3 regions of the Yersinia kristensenii genome follow, and region 3 is predicted to be linked to each of the others. Evidence: predicted binding sites of a transcription regulator. Region 3 holds the regulator's gene; each other region holds the start of a gene.

Region 1 (7,603 bases), 3.1 Mb from region 3:
CTGGGTGGCGACATCCTGCGGTTGTGGGTGGCCTCCACCGATTACACCGGCGAAATCGCGGTTTCTGATGAAATCCTGAAGCGCTCTGCGGACTCTTACCGCCGTATCCGTAACACTGCGCGCTTCTTGCTGGCTAACCTTAATGGCTTTGACCCAGCATTGCATCAGGTGGCTCCAGAAGAAATGGTCGTGGTAGACCGTTGGGCTGTAGGTCGTGCACAGGCTGCGCAAGCCGAGATCATGGAAGCGTACGACAATTACGATTTCCACTTAGTCGTGCAGCGCTTGATGCAGTTCTGTTCGGTAGAAATGGGCTCTTTCTACCTCGATATCATTAAAGACCGTCAATACACCGCCAAAGGCGACAGTGTTGCCCGTCGTAGCTGCCAGACCGCGCTGTTCCATATTGCAGAAGCATTGGTTCGCTGGATGGCCCCAATTATGTCATTCACCGCGGATGAAATTTGGAACCAGTTGCCGGGTGAGCGCCCACAGTATGTCTTCACTGAAGAGTGGTATGAGGGTCTGTTCGGGTTGGCGGGTGATGAGAGTATGAACGATACTTTCTGGGCCGAGCTGTTAAAAGTCCGTGGCGAAGTGAATAAGGTGCTGGAGCAAGCGCGTAGCGATAAACGTATCGGGGGTTCGCTGGAAGCCGCTGTAACTCTGTTTGCTACGCCTGAACTGGCTTCACGCCTGAACAGCTTGCAAGATGAGCTGCGTTTTGTGTTGCTGACGTCTGCGGCGAAAGTGGCAGATTATGCCGATGCCGGTGATGATGCGCAGCAAAGCGAGCTGATTTCTGGGCTGAAAATAACCTTTAATAAAGCTGACGGTGAGAAGTGCCCGCGTTGCTGGCATTACACTCAAGATGTCGGTTTGGTGGCGGAACATGCTGAATTGTGCGGCCGCTGTGTCACTAACGTTGCCGGAGACGGTGAAGAGCGTAAATACGCCTGATGAGTAAACCTATTTGTTCGACCGGATTGCGCTGGTTATGGCTGGCTGTACTGGTGGTGATTGTGGATCTCGGTAGCAAACAGTGGGTCATGACCCACTTTGCGCTGTATGAGTCCGTGCCACTGATTCCTTTTTTCAACCTGACTTACGCGCAGAATTTTGGCGCGGCATTTAGCTTCCTTGCGGATAAAAGCGGTTGGCAGCGTTGGTTCTTTGCGGGGATAGCTATCGGTATTTCAGTCCTATTGATGGTGATGATGTACCGGTCTACGGCCAAGCAACGTCTGTTAAATTGTGCTTATGCCCTGATTATCGGTGGGGCATTAGGTAATTTATTTGATCGCATGGTACATGGTGCGGTGATCGATTTTATCGATTTCCACGTCAATAACTGGCATTTCCCGACATTTAACTTTGCTGATACCGCCATCTGTATCGGTGCTGCGCTGGTTATCTTTGAAGGCTTCTTAAGCCCGGCGGAAAAAACCGCGATGAATAAAGGGGAGTGATATGTCCGAACAGGTAGACGGTCATCAAGTAGCAGACCATGTTGTACAAGACAAGAGTGCGGTATTGGTGCATTTCACTCTCAAACTGGAAGATGGTTCAACGGCAGAATCTACCCATATTCACGGGAAGCCCGCGCTATTTCGCTTAGGCGATAACAGCTTAAGCGATGCGCTGGAGCAACAGTTGATTGGTTTGAAAGTGGGCGATAAACACACTTTTACTTTGCAACCTGAAGATGCATTTGGTTTGGAAAGTCCTGATTTGATTCAGTACTTTACGCAGCGTGATTTTGCGCAAACTGGCATACCGGATGCGGGCACTATTATGCTGTTTACCTCCCGAGATGGCAGTGAAATGCCGGGCGTAGTACGGGAAGTGGCAGAAGAGTCCATTACTGTTGATTTTAATCACCCGTTGGCAGGGCATGTCGTCAGCTTTGATATTGAAGTACTGGAGATTGACCCCCAACAGGAGGCTATGCATGCAGATATTGCTGGCTAATCCACGCGGCTTTTGTGCCGGAGTTGATCGGGCTATCAGTATTGTTGAACGCGCGATCGAGATGTATGGCGCGCCAATCTATGTGCGCCATGAAGTGGTGCACAACCGCTATGTGGTTGATAGTCTGCGCGAGCGCGGGGCTATTTTTATTGAGAATATCTCTGAGGTGCCTGATGGTTCCATTTTGATTTTCTCGGCTCATGGCGTGTCACAGGCTGTTCGTGCCGAGGCTCGCGCGCGCGAATTGACGATGCTGTTTGATGCAACCTGTCCATTGGTGACTAAAGTTCATATGGAAGTTGCTCGTGCCAGTCGCAAAGGGAAAGAAGCTATCCTGATAGGCCATGCTGGCCATCCGGAAGTGGAAGGAACGATGGGCCAATATAACAACCCGAAAGGGGGGATGTATTTGGTCGAGTCACCTGATGATGTTTGGAAGCTGAATGTTAAAGACGAGAATAACCTCTGCTTTATGACCCAAACTACCTTGTCAGTTGATGATACTTCCGCAGTGATTGATGCTTTGCGCCAGCGTTTCCCGAAGATTATCGGCCCACGTAAAGATGATATCTGCTATGCCACAACCAACCGACAAGAAGCGGTACGGAATCTGGCGAATGATGCGGATGTGGTTTTGGTGGTGGGGTCGAAAAACTCTTCCAATTCGAACCGCTTGGCTGAGCTGGCGCAGCGCATGGGGAAATCGGCCTATCTGATTGATTCTGCGGCTGATATCCAAGAGTCCTGGCTACAGAATGCGGCCTGTATTGGTGTGACGGCTGGCGCTTCGGCACCGGATATTCTGGTTCAGCAAGTCATCGCGCGCTTGAAAGCTCTCGGTGCCGATGGGTCTGTTGAACTGCGTGGTCGTGAAGAAAGTATCATTTTTGAAGTTCCCAAAGAATTACGTGTTGAGGTTAAGCAGGTCGACTGATCTCCAGCGCGCATTCGTAGGTCTATCAAGCAGCCCTAAGTGGCTGCTTTTTTACGGGTGTAATTCACCATAACTGCATGAATATGCGAAATAACCGTATTATGCCTGATGAACCGTTATTGTACTGACTCCGTTTGGATTGCACATTGAGCTACCTATACATGCTCACGGCGAGAGGGTTAGCAAATGTTATGTAAGGAATTAAGTGGTTTCACTGATAAAAGCGGCCGTATATCATTTTTTTCTAATACAGATTAAATAGGCTGGCAGAGTGCATGGCGGGCGGCTAATCTGAACCCTTGTCAGGGTAGATGACACAATATTGGGAGAACTCATGACTGATTCAACAATTCGTATCGCCGTTGTTGGCGCGGGTGGCCGTATGGGCCGGCAGCTTATCCAGGCTATTACACAGACGAAAGGTGTTGTGCTGGGCGCTGCTGTAGAGCGCGCGGGCTCCACCCTGGTGGGAAGTGATGCGGGTGAGCTGGCTGGAACAGGATTGCTAAATATCACGGTAAGTGATGATTTATCCAAGGTAATTGATAATTTTGATGTGTTGATCGACTTTACCCGCCCAGAGGGCACTCTGGAACATTTGGCTATTTGCCACATGCATCGTAAGGCTATGGTCATTGGGACCACCGGTTTTGATGATGCCGGTAAAGCCGCCATCAGTGCTGCGTCATCTGACATTGGCATTGTGTTCGCCGCTAACTTTAGTGTTGGGGTCAATGTGGTGCTTAAGCTGCTTGAAAAGGCCGCCAAAGTCATGGGCGATTACACCGATATCGAAATTATTGAAGCGCATCACCGCTATAAAGTGGATGCGCCGTCAGGTACCGCGTTGGCCATGGGAGAGGCGATAGCTGAATCCTTGGGGCGCTCATTGAAAGATTGTGCGGTTTATAGCCGCGAAGGCCACACAGGGGAGCGAAAGCCCGGCACTATCGGCTTTGCTACTGTGCGCGCGGGTGACATTGTGGGCGAGCATACAGCGATGTTTGCTGATATCGGTGAGCGAGTAGAAATCACACATAAAGCCACCAGTCGCATGACTTTTGCCAATGGGGCGGTTAAGTCTGCTATTTGGGTCTGTGAGCGTGATAATGGTTTGTTTGATATGCGCGATGTACTGAATTTGAACGAACTTTAACAGTGTAAAGCACAACCCGTGATGTGGTTGTTTCTATCATAACTATATGATAACAGGGCAATATTTTATTGTCCTTTTTTATTTTGTTGTTTTATTTTGTATTTATATTAGTTTTTTATAGATAACTTGTATTTTGTGGTGTTTTCTCGCTGTTTTTTGTCTTTTTTCCTCTGTATTAAATGATAATACTCACTTTCAGTGTGCCACAACGATTTTTTCCAGTCACTTACCCTCGCAACCGTTTACTATGTTAAGTTAGCATGTGTTTTTGCCGCTATAATCCACTCATTTTAATGAAAACGGTAAAAAACAGAGAAAAAATGGCACTTTGGCTAGACAAAAGCGTCACTCATCATTAAAATGCGCCCAATTTGCCAAAAATTGGCTCTGAGGGCGGTTTTTGCATTGATTTAGATCGCTAGATGTGAATTAATATGCAAATAATGTGACTGTTTATTCCCTGGAGGATGTTTTGATTAAGTCAGCGCTATTGGTTCTCGAAGACGGAACCCAATTTCACGGTCGGGCCATCGGGGCAGAAGGTACGGCAGTGGGGGAAGTGGTCTTCAATACGTCGATGACCGGTTATCAAGAAATCCTTACTGATCCTTCCTACTCCCGCCAGATCGTCACTCTTACTTATCCTCATATCGGCAATGTCGGCACCAATGCCTCCGATGAAGAATCCTCCGCAGTACACGCCCAAGGTCTGGTTATTCGCGACCTGCCATTGATTGCCAGCAACTACCGTAATGAAGAAGGCTTAGCTGATTATCTCAAGCGCCACAACATTGTTGCGATTGCAGATATCGATACGCGCAAGCTGACACGGTTGCTGCGCGAGAAGGGCGCACAGAACGGCTGCATTATTGTGGGTGACTTATCTGATGCTGCGCTGGCGCTGGAAAAAGCTAAAGCATTCCCCGGGTTGAAGGGAATGGATCTGGCCAAAGAAGTCACCACCAAAGAAGCTTATCACTGGTTGCAAGGCAGCTGGACTCTGGAAGGTGATTTACCTGCGGCGAAGCAAGCGGAAGACCTGCCATTCCATGTGGTGGCTTACGACTACGGGGTAAAACGCAATATTCTGCGCATGTTGGTAGACCGAGGTTGCCGCCTGACAGTGGTTCCGGCCCAGACTCCAGCGGAAGAGGTTCTAAAGCTCAATCCAGATGGCATTTTCTTGTCTAATGGCCCAGGGGATCCAGAGCCATGCGATTATGCCATCGCGGCGATTAAACGCTTCCTGGAAACCGATATTCCGGTGTTTGGCATCTGTTTAGGTCATCAACTGCTGGCACTGGCGAGCGGCGCGAAAACCGTCAAAATGAAATTTGGTCACCACGGTGGCAACCATCCAGTGAAAGATTTGGATGCTGATTGTGTGATGATCACCGCGCAGAACCACGGTTTTGCGGTTGATGAAACCACATTGCCATCCAACTTGCGCACGACGCACGTTTCTTTATTCGATGGTTCCCTGCAAGGGATTCACCGTACCGATAAAGCAGCGTTCAGTTTCCAGGGTCACCCGGAAGCCAGCCCTGGGCCGCATGATGCCGCCCCGCTGTTTGATCACTTTATCGAGCTGATTGAAGCTTACCGTGCGACCGCTAGCCACACTCACAAATAATCAGGAGCGTCAAACCATGCCAAAACGTACAGATATAAAAAGCATCCTGATTCTGGGCGCAGGCCCGATTGTTATCGGCCAGGCCTGTGAGTTTGACTACTCCGGCGCTCAGGCTTGTAAGGCACTGCGTGAAGAGGGTTACCGCGTTATTCTGGTGAACTCTAACCCAGCCACTATCATGACTGACCCAGAAATGGCCGATGCCACTTATATCGAGCCGATTCACTGGGAAGTGGTGCGCAAAATCATTGAAAAAGAGCGCCCAGACGCAGTATTGCCGACTATGGGCGGCCAAACCGCACTGAACTGCGCATTAGAATTAGAGCGTCAGGGGGTTCTGGCTGAATTCGGTGTCACCATGATTGGTGCTACTGCTGATGCTATCGATAAAGCTGAAGACCGCCGTCGCTTTGATATCGCGATGAAGAAAATTGGTCTGGATACCGCCCGTTCAGGTATCGCGCACAATATGGAAGAAGCACTGGCTGTTGCGGCTGACGTCGGCTTTCCGTGCATTATCCGCCCCTCCTTTACCATGGGCGGCACCGGTGGCGGTATCGCGTATAACCGCGAAGAGTTTGAAGAAATTTGCGAGCGCGGCCTGGATTTATCGCCAACCAAAGAGTTGCTGATTGATGAGTCACTGATTGGCTGGAAAGAGTATGAGATGGAAGTTGTCCGCGATAAAAACGACAACTGCATCATCGTCTGCTCCATTGAAAACTTCGATGCCATGGGCATTCACACCGGTGACTCCATCACTGTTGCCCCGGCGCAGACTCTGACAGACAAAGAATATCAAATCATGCGTAACGCCTCGATGGCGGTATTGCGTGAAATCGGCGTAGAGACCGGCGGCTCTAATGTGCAATTCTCGGTGAACCCGAAGAATGGCCGTTTGATCGTGATTGAAATGAACCCGCGCGTGTCGCGCTCCTCTGCGCTGGCCTCTAAAGCCACCGGCTTCCCAATCGCTAAGATTGCCGCCAAGCTGGCAGTGGGCTATACGCTGGATGAGTTGATGAATGACATCACTGGTGGCCGCACGCCGGCTTCCTTCGAGCCATCCATCGACTATGTTGTCACTAAAATCCCGCGCTTTAACTTCGAAAAATTTGCTGGCGCTAATGACCGCCTGACCACGCAGATGAAATCTGTGGGTGAAGTGATGGCCATTGGCCGCACGCTACAGGAATCACTGCAAAAAGCATTACGCGGTCTGGAAGTCGGCGTGACCGGTTTTGATCCTAAAGTCAGTCTCGATGATCCTGAAGCCCTGACTAAGATCCGTCGTGAATTGAAAGAAGCCGGTTGTGATCGCATCTGGTATATCGCCGATGCCTTCCGCGCCGGTATGTCGGTTGATGGTGTTTTCAACCTGACTAACGTCGACCGCTGGTTCCTGGTGCAGATTGAAGAGCTGGTGCGCCTGGAAGAAAATGTGGCGGAATGCGGTATCAATGGCCTGAATGCTGAGTATATGCGCCAGTTGAAACGCAAAGGCTTTGCCGATGCCCGTTTGGCGAAATTGGTTGGCGCGGCGGAAAGCGAAGTGCGCAAATTACGTTATAAGCACGGATTGCACCCAGTTTATAAGCGCGTAGATACCTGTGCGGCAGAATTCTCTACTGACACCGCTTATATGTACTCGACCTACGAGGAAGAGTGCGAATCTAACCCTACCAGCGATCGCCCGAAAGTGATGGTGCTGGGTGGTGGCCCGAACCGTATCGGCCAGGGGATTGAATTCGACTATTGCTGTGTACACGCATCACTGGCGCTGCGTGAAGACGGTTATGAAACCATCATGGTGAACTGCAACCCTGAAACGGTTTCGACTGACTACGACACCTCTGACCGCCTCTATTTTGAGTCAGTGACACTGGAAGACGTGCTGGAAATCGTCCGC
Region 2 (7,603 bases), 3.7 Mb from region 3:
TACGCCGGGAGTGTTATGGGCGGCATTAACACTGGCTTTATTGACATTGCCGGTGGTGATTGTGGCGACCGAGGAGGGGCTATCGCGCATTCCGGCTAACTTACGGCAGGGTTCCTTGGCGTTGGGGGCGAGCAAAGCCGAAACTTTGTGGCATATTGTGTTGCCAATGGCCGCTCCCGCCATGATTACCGGGCTGATTTTAGCGGTAGCGCGAGCCGCGGGGGAAACGGCTCCATTGATGCTGGTGGGGGTAGTGAAATCAGCACCGCTCTTGCCGGTGGATGGCATTTTCCCTTTCCTGCATTTAGAACGTAAATTTATGCATTTAAGCTTCCAAATATACGATATGGCATTCCAAAGCCCCAATGTAGAAGCTGCCCGCCCATTAGTGTTCGCCACTGCGTTATTGCTGGTGATTATTGTGGTGGGTCTTAATTTAGCGGCTATTGGTATTCGCCATCATTTGCGTGAAAAATACCGTAGTTTAATGCTATGACGGAACTTTTTAACCTGCAGGATGGAATATGGGACTTTTGATGCCAGATTCGCTGCCGCTATTAGATGTGCAGCAATTAACTCATGAGCAAACTGCACTGGCGGTCAAAAAGCTCAATTTGTTTTATGGCGACAAACAGGTATTGCACGATATTTCTTTTAATGTGCCCAGGCACCGTGTGACCGCGCTGATAGGCCCTTCTGGTTGCGGTAAATCCACTTTATTGCGCTGCTTTAATCGAATGAATGATTTGTTGGATAACTGCCGCCTCGAAGGGCAAATTTTTCTTGGCAGTGAAGCGATTACCGAGAAAAATACTGATGTTGCCGCTTTGCGGCGGCGAGTCGGCATGGTCTTCCAGCGGCCTAATCCCTTCCCAAAATCTATTTATGAGAATGTGGTCTATGGCCTGCGTTTGCAGGGAATCCGAGACCGCCGGGTGCTTGATGAGGCCGTCGAGCGCTCATTGCGGGCTGCCGCTTTGTGGCATGAAGTTAAAGACCGGTTGCGTGAAAATGCCTTTCGCCTCTCCAGTGGTCAACAGCAGCGCTTAGTGATAGCCCGAGCGATTGCGATTGAACCGGAGGTGCTCTTACTGGATGAGCCGACATCGGCGTTAGACCCTATCTCGACGCTGACTATCGAAGAACTTATTACTGAATTAAAACAGCAATATACCGTGGTATTAGTGACTCACAATATGCAGCAGGCGGCCAGGGTTTCAGATTACACCGCATTTATCCACCAGGGATGTTTAGTGGAATATAATGATACTGATGCGTTGTTTACTTCACCACATCAGCGGCGTACTGAAGATTATATTACCGGGCGCTACGGCTAATCAGCCGGATTATAGAGTCATAGCAGACCACCCCACTTTTCTAAGGTGTTCGCTTTATTTATCAATTGCGATTTAAGTTTATACTTTCATGTGCCGCTTGTTATTTAGGTGACTATTGAATGGAAGTATTAAGTGAAAGAGCTATTGATAACTCAGCCTGATTTTATGGAGACATTTAGCTGTGTCGGTACAGCTTGTCGTGAACATTGCTGCAAAGGCCAGAATGTCACGCTGGATAGAAATCGTTATCAAAAATATATTAAAAGCCCTTACGCAGATATCAAGCGCATTGCTATTAACCATATTTCCGTTACCCAGGCCAGCCTTGCCTCTTGGGCTAATATTCACCCCGACAGCCAGGGGAGTTGCCCCTTTCTTGATGAACAACGGTTATGTCAAATTCACAAACATGCAGGCGCTAATGCGCTGAGTCATCATTGTGCGACTTACCCCCGCGTCGAGCATATTTATAAAAATCAGAAAATCAAAAGTATGTCGCTTTCCTGCCCGGAAGTTACGCGGAAAGTCTTATTTTCTCCGGAAGCGTTAACATTGCGATTTTCGACTATCCATCAATGTGATTATTACAAAGCGGCAGATATTGTTATTGATGAGCGGTTAGTTAATCGTGCGTGTGCTGCTATTATTGCCGCGACTGAAGATACGAGTGCTATTGAAGAAAGTCTGTGGGCAATAAATCAATTTTTGCAGATGGATCAAATGTGTTCAGATGTGAATAAAAACAAAATGGCCGAGATCGATAGTTTACGTGTCAGGCTAATATCTGCCGTTGCCTCGGGGAAAGCGGCGGATGCCTTAATGGCTATAGATTACGCTCCAGCTATTCGTTGCGAGTTATTAAATTACTTTCGCCACTTTATGACTCAGATGCCCGATATCCGTGGTGCTAAAGTATTGCTGGCCTATGCCAATACGTTGCAGGGAGTTCTCACCGATAAATTGATGAGCCCGAAGAATATTGAACAGCAATTAAGCGATGCCTGGCATCAGTATGCATTGCCATTTTTCATGCAGCACAATTCAGTATTGCGTAATTATTTTCTTTATCGTATTCATCATGATCAATTAGCGATGGGGGATAAGTCTGCGATTACTGTCTTTAATCTTCAAGTGATAGATTTCTTCTATCTGAAAGCGCTCATCTCAGCCCATGTTAGTCAGCATGGTGAGATAACAGAAGATGACTTGGTTGGTATCATTTATTCTTATCATACCTGTTGTGAATCCATAGATAATTCAAGTTGGCAATTTAAACAACAACTCATGAGTTTGGCACTAAAAGAGGATTTCCCCTTATTATCACTGCTGACGTGAATTGATTTTAGGGCCAACTGAATTGGCCCCAAGATATTAAGCACTCTTTATCGATGGTGTCTTATATTTAGCCAAATATTGCGGCTGGAAAATACACATACGAATTACTGTGCGGTATTCACCATTGATAAAGAACTCTTGTTTCAATTCACCCTCTATTTCAAAGCCTAATTTTGTATAAATATGAATGGCTTTTTCATTTTCTTTATCCACAATCAAATAGAGTTTGTACAGATTGAGGACAGAAAAACCGTATTCCATCGCAAGTCGTGCGGCGGAACCAGCAAAACCTTTGCCTTGATGGGCTGGGTCGATAATAATCTGAAACTCAGCACGGCGGTGAATGTGGTTAATTTCAACTAACTCAACCAGGCCGACTTTTGTCCCCTGGCTTTCAATAATAAAACGGCGCTCGCTCTGATCGTGGATATGTTTATCATACAGATCAGACAGTTCGACGAAAGCCTCATAAGGCTCTTCAAACCAATAGCGCATAACGCTGGCATTGTTATCTAACTGATGGACAAACGGCAGATCATCCCGTTCCAGAGGGCGTAACCGGACGCTGCTAGTGGTAGACATGCTTATTCCTCATATGACGACAGCGGCTGCTGCCTTAAAAATTATACTATTAGCACAAGGTATAAGCACAGGGGAATTAAAAAAGGCGCTCACCTTAAAATGGTAGCGCCTTTAATCAATATCACTTAACCTGTTTTTATTCAGCCGCATAGCCCTGTGTTGGCAAACGCTTATTATCCAACCAAGCTGCATTCTCACGCATTGCCAAACGGCCATCAGTAAACCAACCGACCACTAACGGATAAATACTGTGTTCTTGAGTTTGAACTCTCTCAATCACATCCTCTTCGGTATCATCACTGAAAATCGGGACTTTGGCTTGCAGGATGACCGGGCCACCATCCAGTTCTTCCGTCACAAAATGGACTGAAGTTCCGTGCTCCAGATCGCCGTTTTCTAATGCTTGACGATGGGTATGCAAGCCGGGATATTTCGGTAACAGTGAGGGGTGAATATTCAACATCCGGCCAGCATAATGCTGAACAAATTCTGGGCTGAGAATGCGCATATAACCCGCTAGCACCAGCAAATCAGGTTGATATTGATCAATGGCTTGCGCTAATGCCAAGTCGAAACTGGCACGATCAGCATAGGATTTGGCATCTATTGCATGGTGTGCAATGCCCGCCAATTCAGCACGTTCTAACCCATAAGCTTGCGGATTATTACTAAAAACAGCACTAATCTCGCCTGAAATACGCCCCTGCTGTTGGGCGTCTATCAGTGCTTGTAAATTACTGCCTTGGCCCGAGACCAAAACCACTATCTTTTTCATAATACCCTTCGTACTTGAAGCTACAGGGGTGTTGGCAGCACTCACTTACCCGAATCATTTACTGATGTAAACTCATCGGGCTCATTCATTTGCCGCCTACCTGCCACTCCAATGACTTTGGGTAATACCCTTTACTTGAAGTTGCAGGCTGAGTCAGCAATGTTATTGATTGATAATAACTTGTTCTACACCATCAGCTGCCGCAGCGATCACTCCGATTTTCCAGGCTTTTTCACCGGATGCTGTCAGTAACTCAACCGCTTTGTCTGCCAGCTCCGCTGGGAGCACAACAACCATACCGACGCCGCAGTTAAATGTGCGGTACATTTCGTGGCGGCTGACATTACCGGTCTCTTGCAACCAACTAAATACTGCCGGCCACTGCCAGCTCTTTTCATTAATAACCGCTTGAGTTCCTTGTGGCAATACGCGCGGGATATTTTCCCAGAAGCCACCACCGGTCAAGTGAGCAATAGCATGAATATCAAGTTGCTCAATCAGGTTAAGAATAGATTTCACATAGATTTTGGTCGGTTCCAGCAAATGGTCGGCCAGCGATTTACCGTCCAATTGGGTCTGTTCTGGGTCGGTATTGCTGACTTCCAGAATTTTACGCACCAGTGAATAACCATTGGAGTGTGGGCCGCTGGCACCTAAAGCGACCAGAGCATCACCCGGCGCGACTTTGCTGCCGTCGATGATTTCAGATTTTTCGACCACACCGACACAGAAACCGGCAACGTCATAATCTTCGCCGTGGTACATCCCCGGCATTTCGGCAGTTTCGCCCCCAACCAGTGCACAACCTGACTGTTTGCACCCTTCGGCAATCCCGGTAATCACACTGGCGGCAGTATCCACATCCAGTTTACCGGTAGCAAAGTAGTCAAGGAAAAACAGTGGCTCAGCACCCTGGACCACCAAGTCGTTAACACACATGGCGACCAAATCGATACCGATGGTATCGTGGCGTTTCAGGTCCATCGCCAGACGCAGCTTAGTGCCGACGCCGTCAGTGCCTGAAACCAGAATAGGTTCACGGTATTTTTGTGGCAAAGCGCACAGGGCACCGAACCCGCCCAATCCCCCCATCACTTCTGGGCGACGAGTTTGTTTAACCACACCTTTTATGCGATCAACAAGGTCATTGCCGGCATCAATATCTACACCTGCGTCTTTATAGCTGAGAGAGGTTTTGTTGGTCACTGCGAGGTCCCCGTGGTTGAGCTTTGGAAGAAAACGCGACAATTCTAACAGCGCAGGCAAACGTTTGCGAGTAGCTTGTGATATCACGCTGATTTTTAGCTTGCTTGACTTAATAATGATTTTCTATTGATCTGAATCAGGCTATTCATTGTGGTGTTCAAAAAAAAAGGCGGTATAATCTCGCGATTTTTTTGGCCGCCAGTCGCCTAACCAGGAGAAAAATAATGAAGATCGTTGAGGTGAAACACCCGCTAGTAAAACATAAACTTGGTTTGATGCGTGAGAATGATATCAGTACAAAGCGTTTTCGCGAGTTAGCGTCTGAAGTGGGAAGTTTACTGACTTATGTAGCAACCGCCGATCTAGAAACTGAAAAAGTCACCATCGAAGGGTGGAATGGGCCGGTTGAGATTGAGCAGATTAAAGGGAAAAAAATTACTGTAGTCCCTATTCTGCGTGCTGGTTTGGGCATGATGGAAGGGGTATTGGAAAATGTCCCTAGCGCGCGAATCAGTGTTGTGGGCGTCTATCGTGATGAAGAAACTCTGAAGCCAGTACCTTACTTCCAGAAGCTGGTGTCAAATATCGATGAGCGCATGGCGCTGGTGGTTGACCCGATGCTGGCAACCGGTGGTTCAATGATTGCGACCATTGATTTACTTAAGAATGCTGGCTGTAAGAGCATCAAAGTGTTGGTGTTGGTTGCCGCACCTGAAGGTATTAAAGCACTGGAAGCTGCTCATCCAGATGTCGAGCTGTACACTGCTTCCATCGACCAAGGTCTGAACGAACAGGGTTACATTATCCCAGGATTGGGTGATGCCGGTGATAAGATTTTCGGAACCAAATAAACGATGATAGCCGACTCGATAGTCGGCTTTTTTTTGAATAATTTTTAGCATATACCCTAAATAATTCGAGTCGCAGGAAAGCGGCAACTGAGTAAATCCCGATGAGTTGACGCGAGTCAGTGATTCGGGTGAGCGAAGGCAGCCAACGCACATGCAGCTTGAAGTGTGACGGGTATAAATCACACCATTGAAGAGGATAGAGATAATGAGCCGTCGCACCATTGGCGTCAGCGAGCGTCCACCGCTGCTCCAGACGATCCCCCTGAGTTTCCAACATTTGTTCGCGATGTTTGGTGCCACTGTTTTAGTTCCTATTCTGTTTAAAATTAATCCGGCGACAGTGCTGCTGTTTAACGGTATCGGGACCTTGCTTTACTTATTCATTTGTAAGGGAAAAATCCCGGCTTATCTGGGTTCCAGTTTTGCCTTTATTTCACCGGTATTGCTGCTGTTGCCATTGGGATACGAAGTCGCCTTGGGCGGTTTTATCATGTGCGGCGTGCTGTTTTGCCTGGTGGCACTGATTGTGAAAAAAGCCGGTACCGGTTGGTTGAACGTACTCTTCCCGCCCGCGGCGATGGGGGCGATTGTGGCAGTTATCGGCCTTGAACTTGCCGGTGTGGCAGCCGGTATGGCCGGGTTGCTGCCTGCTGAAGGGGTGACAGTCGATTCCACCACCATCATCATTTCAATGGTGACATTAGGTGTGACCATTCTAGGATCGGTGTTGTTTCGCGGTTTCTTCGCCATTATCCCTATTCTGATTGGTGTGCTAGTGGGTTATGCCTTGTCATTCGTGATGGGAGTGGTTGATTTGACTCCTATTCGCGATGCCCATTGGTTGGCTTTACCCACATTCTATACCCCGCGCTTTGAGTGGTTTGCCATTCTGACCATCCTGCCAGCCGCTTTGGTGGTGATTGCCGAACATATTGGGCACTTGGTGGTTACAGCGAATATTGTGAAAAAGGATTTGATTCGTGACCCTGGCTTGCACCGTTCAATGTTTGCCAATGGTATTTCGACGGTGATTTCCGGCTTCTTCGGTTCCACACCAAATACCACTTATGGTGAGAATATCGGGGTTATGGCAATTACCCGTGTTTACAGCACTTGGGTTATTGGCGGCGCAGCTATTTTGGCGATTATGCTGTCTTGTGTTGGCAAATTGGCTGCGGCAATTCAGGCGGTTCCGGTGCCGGTCATGGGCGGTGTTTCACTGCTGTTGTACGGGGTGATTGCGGCGTCAGGTATCCGTGTGTTGATTGAGTCAAAAGTTGACTATAACAAAGCACAAAACCTGATTTTAACCTCGGTTATCCTGATCATTGGGGTGAGTGGGGCGAAAGTGAACATTGGTGCAACTGAACTGAAAGGCATGGCGCTGGCAACAGTGGTCGGTATTGGTCTGAGTCTGTTGTTCAAGGTGATCAGTTTGATCCGCACGGAAGAAGAGATTATTGAGGCCACGGAAGAAGAGCCCACACTTAAATAAAGTGATATCTGGTTGAGCCGCG
Region 3 (7,603 bases):
TGCATGCCATTTTCAAAGCCGTTCGTAAAGGACTGAAAGATAAAGGCTGCAACCGCGCCATTATCGTCGCGCATAATGCCCATTTTGACCACAGCTTTGTGATGGCCGCGGCTGAACGCGCGAGCTTGAAGCGCAACCCGTTCCATCCCTTTGCTACTTTCGATACCGCCGCTCTCAGCGGGCTGGTTCTGGGGCAAACCGTATTGGCAAAAGCTTGCCTGACGGCAGGTATTCCATTTGATAGCAGCCAGGCGCACTCTGCCTTGTACGATACAATGCAAACGGCAAAATTGTTCTGTGAGTTGGTCAATCGGTGGAAAAAACTGGGTGGCTGGCCGGTACCTGCGGGTGAATCTGAGTAATGTAATTCCAAGGGAACCCAATATTTACCGATTAAAAAAGGTGGCCTGCAAGCCACCTTTTTAGTTGTACTGCCCCTCCAGCCGATTACTCTGCTGCGGGTTTCTCTTCTTCAGTGCGATATTTATCTGCTGTTTCTTTCAACAGTTGTTGCAGTTCGCCACGCTGATACATTTCCATCAGGATGTCACAGCCGCCAACCAATTCGCCGTCGACCCATAATTGTGGGAAGGTTGGCCAGTTAGCATATTTTGGCAGCTCAGCACGAATATCTGGGTTTTGCAAAATATCTACATAAGCAAAACGTTCGCCACACGCGGAAAGCGCCTGTACCGCCTGAGCAGAGAAACCGCAGTTTGGCAGCTTAGGTGAGCCTTTCATGTAAAGCAGGATTGGATTTTCTGCTATCTGGCGCTGAATTTTATCAATCGTCGTCATTTCTTGCTTCCTCAAGCCATTTCGTGGCTACAATACTTAGAACCTAACCATTAGGGCTATTTTATTATTGCGTCCTGTCTATTGTAGCGACTGTCACTACTGGAATAAAACGCCATCTTTTGCAGGGGCTTTACTCTTTCAGCAAATGGTTATATTGTCAGCTACAAATATGTGCATTCAGAATAACATTTTTGATCCCATTACTTCATTATTATCTTCATCGTGGGATACCAGAAATGTCGGGTAGCTAACCCGTTGACATATGGTTGATTTAAGGCCATTTGCCGGGTGAAAAAGCGACGATTGCGACGCCATTAATGTTTTCTCACAATATCGACTCAAATCCTGTCGCTCTCTGCTTTTTTATATCGTGAGTTTCGGCAATACTGTGACTCTTCGTATTCATTTCAGGGCCAAGGTTGGTAGCGTTATTATGCGTTTAATTGTTACGCTGTTTGTGCTGCTTTTTACCCAGCTATTTCTAAACCTTGCGCATGCATCGCCGCAGGCTCACGTTTCGGCCGAGCAAAAGAAAGGTCAAATCAGTCAGGCGAGCCCCGATGACCGTAAAAAACGTAAAGCCGATAGAACAACCAAAAAAGCCAAAGTGACCAGCGATAAAACCGCCAGTAAAAATGTCACAAATAAAACAATAGCCAATAACGATAAAAAGAAAACAGCAGCCACTGCCAGCAAAGTTATTAAGAAGAAAGTACAAGAGGTCAGTAACCCTACAAAAAAATCAGACAGCAATAAAACAATTCCGAGTAAAACAATCGCGACTAAAACACCTCAGATTAAAACCGCCGCCCATAAAAAAGTGGCGGTGGGTAAAATAGAGAAAGTTGCTTATGGCCGCCACCGAAATAAAACCCAAGGTAAAGCAGAGACCAAATTAGCGGCAAATAATAAGCTCACGCTCAGCCCTGCACATAAAAAACGCTATCAGCACGCCAAACAGACTGCGATGAGCAAACTGATGAAGCAAGTCGGTAAACCTTATCGTTGGGGGGGGACCTCCCCTAATACAGGTTTTGATTGCAGTGGGCTTATTTATTACGCCTATAAAGATGTCATCAGAATAAAAATGCCACGCACGGCTAATGAAATGTATCATTTACGCGATGCCGCACCGGTGAAACGCGCGGAATTAGAAAGCGGAGATTTAGTCTTCTTCAATATTGCTAATCGTGGTGTTGCTGATCATGTCGGCGTTTATTTAGGCAATGGCAAATTTATTCAGTCACCGCGTACTGGTGAAGAAATTCGCATTAGCATGCTAGATAATGACTACTGGCAAGATCATTATGTTGGCGCTCGCCGCGTCGTGACACCCAAAACTATTCGTTAATCAAAAAACGGGCCGCTAATCTCGATCCCCGCACCTGGTAGACCTATCGGGTGCCAATAACTCAATCATCGCCCCTCAATCACATAACTTCAGCACATGCTTTTCACACAATACCCCATCAAACGATGTGGTTATATCTGTCATTTCTGTTGAAAGTTGTTAAGATTAATACCCACAACAAAAATACAATAATTACGATTTTAACCGCCCCTCACCCCATCTTAGCGACTGCAAATGGTTGGATTTGAGGAGCAAACACCCTGAGCAACCCCGAAAGGAGAGAGCGATGTCTTTTGAATTACCGGCATTACCTTATGCACAAAATGCACTGGAACCGCACATTTCTGCTGAAACGCTGGAATACCATTACGGCAAGCACCACAACACTTATGTGGTCAACCTCAATAATCTGATTAAGGATACTGAGTTTGCAGGTAAATCCTTGGAAGAGATTATTAAAACTTCCAGTGGCGGTGTCTTTAATAATGCAGCCCAAGTCTGGAACCACACCTTTTACTGGCACTGTTTATCACCGAATGGTGGCGGCGAACCTACCGGCAAAGTTGCCGATGCCATTAATCAATCCTTTGGTTCTTTCGCTGAATTTAAAGCACAGTTTACTGATGCGGCGGTGAAAAACTTTGGCGCAGGCTGGACGTGGCTGGTCAAAAAAGCGGATGGCGCACTGGCGATTGTCAGTACATCAAATGCGGCAACACCGCTGACGACGGCTGATAAGCCGCTGCTGACTGTGGATGTGTGGGAACACGCTTACTATATTGATTATCGTAATGCGCGACCAAAATATCTGGAAAACTTCTGGGCCTTAGTAAATTGGTCTTTCGTTGAGAAAAATTTAGCCTGATACAGCGCAAACAGAAAGACAACACGCGTGGATATTATCAGTAGAAATAATTAAGGGCGGTTTAACCGCCCTACTAATGGCTTCACACCGGCAAGTGGTTTAATTAATTCATTACCGCCACGAAGCTAAAAGCAATAATCATCGCCAGCGCACCAACAGTCGTAATCAGCGACATTTTCAGATTGGTATCCATAAAAACTCCTCAGCCGGTTAATTTTTATACTTGGTCATATTTCAAGTAGCATCTGCGTTAACTACGTTAAATCGCCCGAATCACTTACACTGTAAGTGTATCGGAGGCTCATCCTACGTGTCAGCACAAGCTCTGTTCAAAATGGTTTACAACCAATTTGCCTTTCACTTGCCGCTTTCCTGCAACTCGAATTATTTAAAGTATAGTAAGGTAAAGGCACACAATTAGTGCGTTAAATCATTTTCCCACAGTTAAGAAAAAAAATCTTGTGCTCATTACGCACTTTATAACTTTGATTACCTCTTTCACTTTTCCTCCAGATCAGCCAAAATTCGCAGTTCATAACTGTATGCCGACTAATAATGTCCAATAAAACCTCTCAGACAGCCTGCTGATTCAACTTACCAGCCTACTCTTGTGTCTCTGTCTGAGCGGTGTTCGAGTCATACAGGCAAACGATTAACATAATACTTACCTACTGCAACAGGTGAGCTTAGGAGTCATTCTTTTTATGGCAACGATTAAAGATGTGGCCAAACACGCGGGTGTGTCTACCACCACCGTTTCGCACGTTATCAATAAAACTCGTTTCGTCGCCGAAAATACCAAGGCCGCTGTGTGGGCGGCCATTAAAGAGCTGCATTATTCGCCCAGTGCTGTGGCCCGCAGCTTGAAAGTTAATCACACTAAATCAATTGGCTTGTTGGCAACATCCAGTGAAGCACCCTATTTTGCTGAGGTAATCGAAGCAGTTGAAAATAGCTGTTATAGCAAAGGCTACACCCTGATTTTGTGTAATTCTCATAATAATCTGGATAAACAAAAAGCCTATCTGTCCATGCTGGCGCAAAAGCGTGTCGATGGATTATTGGTGATGTGTTCTGAATATCCTGAACAATTACTGGGGATGTTAGAAGATTATCGCAATATTCCAATGGTTGTGATGGACTGGGGTACTGCCCGTGGCGATTTTACTGACTCGATTATTGATAATGCATTCGAAGGAGGTTATTTGGCTGGCCGTTATCTTATTGAGCGCGGTCACCGTGATATCGGGGCGATTCCCGGTCAGTTATCGCGAAATACCGGTGGTGGTCGCCACCAGGGCTTTCTGAAGGCACTGGAGGAAGCCAATATCCCGCTGCGTGACGAATGGGTGGTTCAGGGGGATTTTGAGCCAGAATCCGGTTATAAAGCTATGCACCAAATTCTGACACAAAAACACCGCCCGACCGCCGTATTCTGTGGCGGTGATATTATGGCAATGGGTGCAATATGCGCGGCGGATGAATTGGGCCTGCGGGTGCCACAAGATATTTCAGTGATCGGTTATGATAATGTGCGCAATGCACGCTATTTCTCACCGGCGCTGACCACGATTCATCAGCCCAAAGAGAGATTAGGGGAAACCGCCTTTGCCATGTTGCTCGACCGCATTGTCAGTAAACGCGAAGACCCACAAACTATTGAAGTACATCCTAAACTGGTTGAACGCCGATCGGTGGCAGATGGCCCATTCCGCGATTATCGCCGCTAATCTTCGCCCGCCGGTAGCGCCCTGTTACCGGCAACTAATTCTGCCGTGCTTAATCATTACCCATGTCATTATCATCTCTTAGCCACTCATTATTAAGTGTGACACTGTCACCTAAATACGCCAGCATCCATGCTAAGGCTGGCGAATGATTATTCTGCTCCCACGTCAAGCAACACGGGCTATCAGGAAGTGGCTCGGCCAATGTTAATGCCACCAGTTTCCCTTGTTCAATCAAGGGCGATACCATATGCGCGGGCACCATTCCGACACATAATCCTGCACACAGACAATCTATTCCCGTGGCCCAATCCGGTGCCACTAAGCGCTGTTGGTTATCCAAGGTCCAGGTATCTCGTTTCGGCAAATTTCGCGCAGTATCCTCCAAACAAAGTGAGGGATAAGGCCGCAATTGGTCATCAGTAAGGGGCCCGGTTAAGTAAGCTAAGGGGTGATTGACGCTCACGACACAATGCCAGCTTAAAAAGCCCATGTCGCGGAAGACAAATCGCCCGCCAACCGGGATGGCGCGAGTCGCTCCAATGGCCATTTCAGCTTGTCCATCCGCCAGTGCATCCCAGACACCGTTAAATACCTCATAACGCACCCGCAGTTCGATATCGGGGAAATGGCGATAAAAATCCAATACTAACCGGCGGCTCCGCTGAGGTTTGACGATTTTATCGACCACGATATTGAGTTGCCCACGCCAACCATTTGCCACTTGTTGGCACTGTCGCCGTGTGCCATTCATTTTTTTGATAACATCTCTAGCTTCTTTGATAAAAACCCTGCCCGCCTCCGTCAATTCTACGTCCCGATGACGCCGCACAAATAACGGCACTGCCAGCCACTCTTCCAACTGGCGCACGGTATAACTTACCGCCGACGGGACGCGGTGCAATTCTTGAGCTGCGGCGCTGAAACTCCCGGTGCGAGCAACTGCATCGACCACATCCAATGAATATTCTGACCACATATTTTGCCCTTCCCCTAGACTAAATATTTGCCATCAATTTTTTTGATAGCATGGCGCAAATATTACCGTTTCACAACAGAATACCTCGCCGCTAGAATGCCCCCCGCAATGGAATTTCAATGATAAAAGTTTTGCCTGCAAAATTATAATGAGACACAAAAAATGAAAACGACTTCCAGTTTCATGTTCTATCTGGCCGGTTTGAGCATGTTGGGGTACCTGGCCACCGATATGTATTTGCCTGCCTTTGGCGCTATGCAACAAGAACTACAGACCTCCGCTGGCTCCATCAGTGCCAGCCTCAGTATCTTTCTCGCTGGTTTCGCTATCGCCCAGCTTATTTGGGGGCCTGTTTCCGATAAATTAGGCCGCAAACCGGTACTATTAGTCGGATTAGGTTTATTTGCCATTGGCTGTCTGGGCATCTTATGGGTTGAAACGGCGACACAGTTATTAGTTCTGCGCTTTATTCAAGCGGTGGGCGTCTGTTCTGCCGCCGTGAGCTGGCAAGCATTGGTGGTAGATCGGTACCACAGCAGCAAAGTCAATCGAGTGTTTGCAACCATAATGCCTTTAGTGGCGTTATCCCCCGCGCTGGCCCCTTTATTAGGTGCGTGGTTATTAAACCATTTCAGTTGGCGGTCAATTTTTGTCGTTTTGTTGGTGATTACACTGCTACTGCTGATCCCGACCGCACTGCTTAAGGAACGGAAAAAAGTAGTATCGGATAGCGTGCTTAAAAGCAAAAGTGCTATTAGTTTCTGGCAGTTGCTGAAATCCCCCGTATTTAGCGGCAACGTGATGATGTTTGCAGCATGTAGCGCGGGTTTTTTCGCCTGGTTAACCGGCTCACCTTTCATTTTAGGCGATATGGGATATAGCCCGAATGCCATAGGTTTGAGTTATGTTCCACAAACATTAGCCTTTTTGCTCGGGGGTTTTGCCTGCCGCAGTGCCTTAAGTCGGATTAAAGGCAACACTCTGTTGCCATGGCTGTTAGCCGGTTATGCCTTCAGTATGATTGCGCTCTATCTGATAGCCACATTGACGACACCAACACTGATGACCTTACTTATTCCGTTTTGCATAATGGCGCTGGTGAATGGTGCCTGCTACCCTATTATCGTAGCAAATGCATTAATGCCCTTTCCGGCGAATACTGGCAAAGCGGCAGCACTGCAAAACACGCTTCAGTTAGGTTTGTGTTTTATTGCCAGCATGATAGTTTCGCTTTATATCAGCCAACCTTTACTGGCAACAGTCACGGTGATGCTATCAACGGTCGCTTTAGCCATATTGGGTTATGGCATTCATTGCTACGCGATAAAAAATGGAAAAAGCCATACTCATAGTGACGACTATAATTACGCGGAGTCATAATTCCCAATAGAAATAGTCACTAAGGAACATGCTGGCCGGAAGCGATTTATTATTGAGAAAGCGCTCCGGCAAGCCTATACTCAATCGAACTGATTAGAATACCATTTAAAAAAAGCATTATCTTAAGCATTTTCTGTGCGCGTGGATTGCGTCACATTTCCTCTTATGGATGAGTTGCCCTAAGCCAAAGTGTCATTAGGGTTTCTTCTTAATCTTCCTCTGTCCGTAATGGATACCAGACATCAACTTTATTGGTATGTACCCGCATATATAGATTTTATTGCGCGTCATAAGTCAGAAGAAAGTGATGGAGAAGCTATGAGTTCATCCTGTATAGAAGACCAAAGTATTCAAGAAAATCCATGGTTCCGCATTGTACAAGAAATGCTGAATCGGGCTGATATTGAAATCAATGGCTCACGCCCTTTCGACATTCAAGTTAATAACCCGGACTTCTTCAAGCGGGTATTACAAGAAGGATCTTTGGCATTAGGTGAGAGTTA

What was found. Region 3 encodes PurR, which represses purine synthesis genes. Its sites were predicted from a motif close to CANGCAAACGTTTGCNTG; they were not measured.
Positions count from the first base shown of each region.
Region 1: the regulator PurR is predicted to act here: its motif matches at 4,293-4,310, upstream of carA (glutamine-hydrolyzing carbamoyl-phosphate synthase small subunit).
Region 2: the regulator PurR is predicted to act here: its motif matches at 5,289-5,306, upstream of purM (phosphoribosylformylglycinamidine cyclo-ligase).

Region 1 covers NZ_UHIY01000001.1:594,511-602,113, reverse strand. Annotated here, with positions in the region: gene ileS (isoleucine--tRNA ligase) at 1-960, shown strand, start outside; gene lspA (signal peptidase II) at 960-1,469, shown strand; gene fkpB (FKBP-type peptidyl-prolyl cis-trans isomerase) at 1,471-1,971, shown strand; gene ispH (4-hydroxy-3-methylbut-2-enyl diphosphate reductase) at 1,952-2,905, shown strand; gene dapB (4-hydroxy-tetrahydrodipicolinate reductase) at 3,240-4,061, shown strand; gene carA (glutamine-hydrolyzing carbamoyl-phosphate synthase small subunit) at 4,534-5,694, shown strand; gene carB (carbamoyl-phosphate synthase large subunit) at 5,711-7,603, shown strand, end outside.
Region 2 covers NZ_UHIY01000001.1:30,201-37,803, reverse strand. Annotated here, with positions in the region: gene pstA (phosphate ABC transporter permease PstA) at 1-496, shown strand, start outside; gene pstB (phosphate ABC transporter ATP-binding protein PstB) at 525-1,337, shown strand; gene fliB (flagellin lysine-N-methylase) at 1,470-2,672, shown strand; gene speG (spermidine N1-acetyltransferase) at 2,709-3,254, opposite strand; gene purN (phosphoribosylglycinamide formyltransferase) at 3,391-4,029, opposite strand; gene purM (phosphoribosylformylglycinamidine cyclo-ligase) at 4,192-5,235, opposite strand; gene upp (uracil phosphoribosyltransferase) at 5,460-6,086, shown strand; gene uraA (uracil permease) at 6,292-7,581, shown strand.
Region 3 covers NZ_UHIY01000001.1:3,720,361-3,727,963, forward strand. Annotated here, with positions in the region: gene rnt (ribonuclease T) at 1-362, shown strand, start outside; gene DX162_RS17035 (Grx4 family monothiol glutaredoxin) at 448-798, opposite strand; gene DX162_RS17040 (C40 family peptidase) at 1,232-2,149, shown strand; gene sodB (superoxide dismutase [Fe]) at 2,436-3,014, shown strand; gene cydH (cytochrome bd-I oxidase subunit CydH) at 3,118-3,207, opposite strand; gene purR (HTH-type transcriptional repressor PurR) at 3,719-4,744, shown strand; gene punR (DNA-binding transcriptional activator PunR) at 4,794-5,720, opposite strand; gene punC (purine nucleoside transporter PunC) at 5,883-7,100, shown strand; gene cfa (cyclopropane fatty acyl phospholipid synthase) at 7,419-7,603, shown strand, end outside.